DNA from 2 places in the Polaromonas sp. P3_B1 genome. Region 2 is predicted to be linked to the other one. Evidence: predicted binding sites of a transcription regulator. Region 2 holds the regulator's gene; the other holds the start of a gene.
What was found. The regulator sigma-54, encoded in region 2, starts transcription at its own class of promoters, with help from an activator protein. The targets are predictions, from matches to a motif close to TGGCANGNAANCTGCTTT.
Positions count from the first base shown of each region.

Region 1: a site for sigma-54 is predicted at 1,067-1,084, ahead of AC1DXS_RS07000 (transglutaminase family protein). Genes of this name have one in related genera too.

Region 1 is NZ_JBFUGK010000008.1:121,408-123,606, forward strand. Features, by position in the region: gene AC1DXS_RS07000 (transglutaminase family protein) at 1-938, opposite strand, end outside; gene AC1DXS_RS07005 (DNA internalization-related competence protein ComEC/Rec2) at 1,224-2,199, shown strand, end outside.
Region 2 is NZ_JBFUGK010000001.1:140,893-143,091, reverse strand. Features, by position in the region: gene lptB (LPS export ABC transporter ATP-binding protein) at 1-38, shown strand, start outside; gene AC1DXS_RS00635 (RNA polymerase factor sigma-54) at 226-1,764, shown strand; gene AC1DXS_RS00630 (THUMP domain-containing class I SAM-dependent RNA methyltransferase) at 1,805-2,199, shown strand, end outside.

The DNA.
Region 1 (2,199 bases), on a different contig from region 2:
CCCAGCGCCAGCACCTCTTGCCATTGCGCTTCGGTATAGGGCTTGGTCACGCGCGGCGATTCGTAGATCCGCTGCACGGCCATGTGGTGCTCGAACTCGACTTCGGATTTGTCGACGCCGCCTTCGACCGGCGCGGCGCTTGAGGGCTCGGGCGTGCAGGCCAGCGGGATATGGCCTTCGCCGGCCATCAGGCCGGAGGTTGGGTCCAGGCCCACCCAGCCGGCGCCCGGCAAAAACACCTCGCACCAGGCGTGCAGGTCGGTGAAGTCGGCTTCTGCGCCGCTCGGGCCGTCAATCGATTTGACGTCGGCCTTGAGCTGGATCAGGTAGCCGGACACGAAGCGCGCGGCCAGGCCCATGTGGCGCAGCAGCTGCACCAGCAACCAGCCGGTGTCGCGGCATGAGCCGCAGGCCAGGCGCAGGGTCTCCTCGGGCGTCTGCACGCCGGGTTCCATGCGGATCGAATACTGGATGTCCGACTGCAGGCTCTGGTTCAGGCCCACCAGGAAATCGATGGTGCGTTTGGGCGTGCGGTCGATTTTCTCGAGGTAGCGCTTGAACAGCGGTGTGGCCGGCTGGGTGGCCAGGTACGGGGCCAGTTCGCGGGCCTGCAGCGCGTTGTAGCTGAAGGGGAACTCTTCGGCGGCCGGCTCCAGGAAGAAGTCAAAGGGGTTGAATACCGCCATTTCCACGACCAGGTCCACCGTGACCTTGAACTCGCGTGTCGGCTCGGGAAACACCAGGCGGGCCTGGTAGTTGGCGAAGGGGTCCTGCTGCCAGTTGATGAAGTGCCCGGCGGGCTCGACCTTGAGGGAATAGGACAGCACCTGCGTGCGGCTGTGCGGCGCGGGCCGCAGGCGGACCACCTGGGGGCCGAGTTTCACCAGGCGGTCGTACTTGTAGTGGGTGATGTGGCTCAGGGCAACGTGGATGGACAAGGCAACCTCGCTTTAAAAAATATCAATGCGCAACGACCGCCACATCAAGCGGTCTTTCTAGGGTCTTCGAAGCGGCGGACCTCCGGGACGGCGTGTGAACAGCTTACCCGGATTTGGCGGTATTTCTGAAAGCAAGAGCTGCGCCATGCGGAGTTTGCATGGCGACCTGTCCGCTCTTTGCCTTGCCGCTCCGTTAAACAGCCGGCGACAAGCCACAAAAAAACACAAAAAGAAGGGGAGGCGGCTTTGAGTCGAGCTGTATCTGGAGGGCCATGGCGACGCGCCATGAGCCCCGGGCCGGTCCTGGCCGGTTTCATCGCAGGCGTGGCCTTGCAACTTCAGCAGCCAGCGCTGTGGGCGCAACGGGGCTATGTGCTGTGCGGGCTGTCGGGCTGCGCGGCGGGCCTGGCATTGAGAATGGCTTCGCGTGGATTTGGCCCATCCTGGCTCAAGGCTTTGCTGGCATTTGGCCTGGCGGCGCTGCTGGGCTTTGGCTCGACCGGCTGGCGGGCCTGCGCTTTCCAGGCCGGCGCCCTGGACCCGGCCCTGGAAGGCCGTGACATCGAGGTCATCGGCAGCGTGCCCGCCATGCCGCAGCCCGGTGACGACGGCCTGCGTTTTCGCCTGGACGTGGAGTCCGCGCGGCTGGACGGCCGGCCGGTGGCCTTGCCGCCTCGTATCCTGCTGGGCTGGTATTCGGGCTTTGGCGGGCGAGAGGCGCGCCCGCTCGCACAGGATGCGGACCCGTTTGAAGCGGCACTGGCCCTGCAGCGCCAGCCGCAGCCGTTGCGCGCCGGCGAGCGCTGGCGCATGACCGTACGGCTCAAGCTGCCGCACGGCAACAGCAACCCGCACGGCTTTGACTACGAGCTGTGGCTCTGGGAGCAGGGCATACAGGCCACCGGTTATGTGCGCGCCGGTGCGCAGGATGCGCCGCCGACCAAACTCTCCAGCAGCTGGCTGCACCCCATTGAGCAGGCCCGGCAGGCGGTGCGCGAGAAAATCTTCGCGCGCGTGGAGAACCGCCAATGGGCCGGCATCATCGCCGCGCTGGTGGTGGGCGACCAGAACGCCATAGAGCGGGCCGACTGGGATGTCTTTCGCGCCACCGGCGTGGCGCATCTGATGAGCATTTCCGGCCTGCACATCACCATGTTTGCCTGGGCCGCTTCGCTGCTCATCAGCACGCTTTGGCGGCGATCGGCGCGCCTCACGCCCAGGCTGTGCCTGGCGCTGCCGGCCGTTGGCGCCGGCGCGCTGG
Region 2 (2,199 bases):
TGCGCCGCGTGTACTTGGGCGAGCACTTCAAGATGTAGAGATGGTTTCCCCCTTGTTGTTCATCGCGCTTAACGTGCGGGCTTCCGAGAGTGCCGTCGCCACATTGACACGCCTGCCATCGTCTTTCAAGCGGGGGCCGTGGAACTGGCTTTGCCAGGCCACAGGCGCCGCCCCCTGTAGGGGGGAGGGTGCTACACGAAGTGAGCATCCAACGGGGGGGAGTCCTTGAAACAAGGCCTCTCGCTCCGCGTCTCGCAGCATCTTGCGCTGACGCCCCAGCTGCAGCAGTCGATACGGCTGCTGCAGCTCTCGACGCTGGAGCTGAGCCAGGAGGTCGAGCAGATGCTCGACGAAAACCCGTTTCTCGAGGTGTCGGACGAAACCGCGGTGCGCGAGGAGTTCGGGCTGGAGCATGTCAACACGCCGGTCAGCCAGGACAGCCGCGAGTTTGAATCGGCTGCGGAATCGACGGCCGGCGGCGGTGCGGAAGACGCAGGTATTTCCACGGCCGCTGAAGCCGAGCCCAGCGCGGAGCCCAAGCTCGAGGAAAGCTGGGAAGGCGACGGCACTGTCGAGACCACGCCCGACGACAGCGAATGGGGCAGTGATGCGCCGGCGCGCAAGAACAACAATGAAGAAAGCGATGCCGAGGCCTCCGACCTGGCGGGCGCCCATGAGTCGCTGCAAGACCATCTGCACCGCCAGTCGCTGGGCCTGCGCCTGTCTGAGGAAGACCGCGCGGCCCTGCATTTCCTGATCGAGTCGCTCAACGATGACGGCTACCTCGAAGACAGCCTGGCCTCGCTCGCGGCCGGCCTCGCCGGCGGCGACCTGGAGCAGGCCGAGGACCTCGAGCAGCGCTTTGCCATGGCGCTCAAGCTGCTGCACCACATGGAGCCGGCCGGCGTGGGTGCGCGCAACCTGGCCGAATGCCTGGGCCTGCAATTGCTCGACTGCAAGGACTGCGAAGAGACCCGCGCCGCCATTGCCGTGTGCAAGCATCCGATGGAACTGCTGGCCAAGCGCGACGTCAAGCGCCTGAGCTACCTGTGCGGCTTCACTGAGGCCGCGATCAAGGGGGCGATCGCGGTGATTGGCAGGCTCGACCCCAAGCCCGGGCGCCGCTTCGTGAACGTGGAGCGCAACCTGGTCGTGCCCGACGTCATCGTCGTGAAGTCGGGCCGTGGCTTCAAGGTCACGCTCAACGGCGACGTGATGCCGCGCCTGCGCGTGCACGACATCTACGCCAACGCCCTCAAGCAGCACAAAGGCCAGGACGGCCAGGCGCTGCAGCAGCGCTTGCAGGAGGCGCGCTGGTTCATCAAGAACATCCAGCAGCGCTTTGACACCATCCTGCGCGTGAGCAGCGCCATCGTCGAGCGGCAGAAAAATTTCTTCACGCACGGCGAACTCGCCATGCGCCCGCTGGTGCTGCGCGAGATCGCCGACGAGCTCGGCCTGCACGAATCCACAATTTCGCGCGTGACCACCGCCAAATACATGGGCACGCCCTTCGGCACCTTCGAACTGAAGTATTTCTTCGGCTCCGCCTTGGGCACCGAAACCGGCGGCAACGCCTCCAGCACGGCGGTGCGCGCGCTGATCAAGCAGTTTGTCTCCTCCGAGAGCACCAAAAAACCGCTCAGCGACAACCAGATTTCCGAGATGCTCAAGGAGCAAGGCATCGAATGCGCGCGCCGCACTGTGGCCAAGTACCGCGAGGCCCTGCGCATCGCGCCGGCTAATTTACGCAAATCACTCTAGCCGCGATCAGGCAGCGCTGCCCCGTCCCTCAAAGTCAGTCATGAACCAACTTCAACTCTTTTTACCCTGCGCCGCGGGTGTCGAAACACTGCTGGCCGCCGAGGTGCAGCGCGTCACCGGCCTCCAGGGCAAGGCCTGGCGCGCCGGCGTGCAGTTGCAGGCCTCCTGGCGCGACGCGCTGCAGCTCAACCTGCACAGCCGGCTGGCGCAGCGCGTGCTCATCGAGCTGCAGCACAACCAGTACCGCAGCGAGCAAGACCTCTACAACGCCGCCGCCAATGTGGCGTGGGAGATCTGGTTCACGCCCCAACAGACCTTCAAGGTAGAAATCACCGCCCAGCACAGCCCGCTGACCAGCCTGAACTTCGCGGCGCTGAAGATCAAGGACGCGATTGCCGATCGTTTTCGCGCGAAGTTCAACGACGTGCGGCCCAG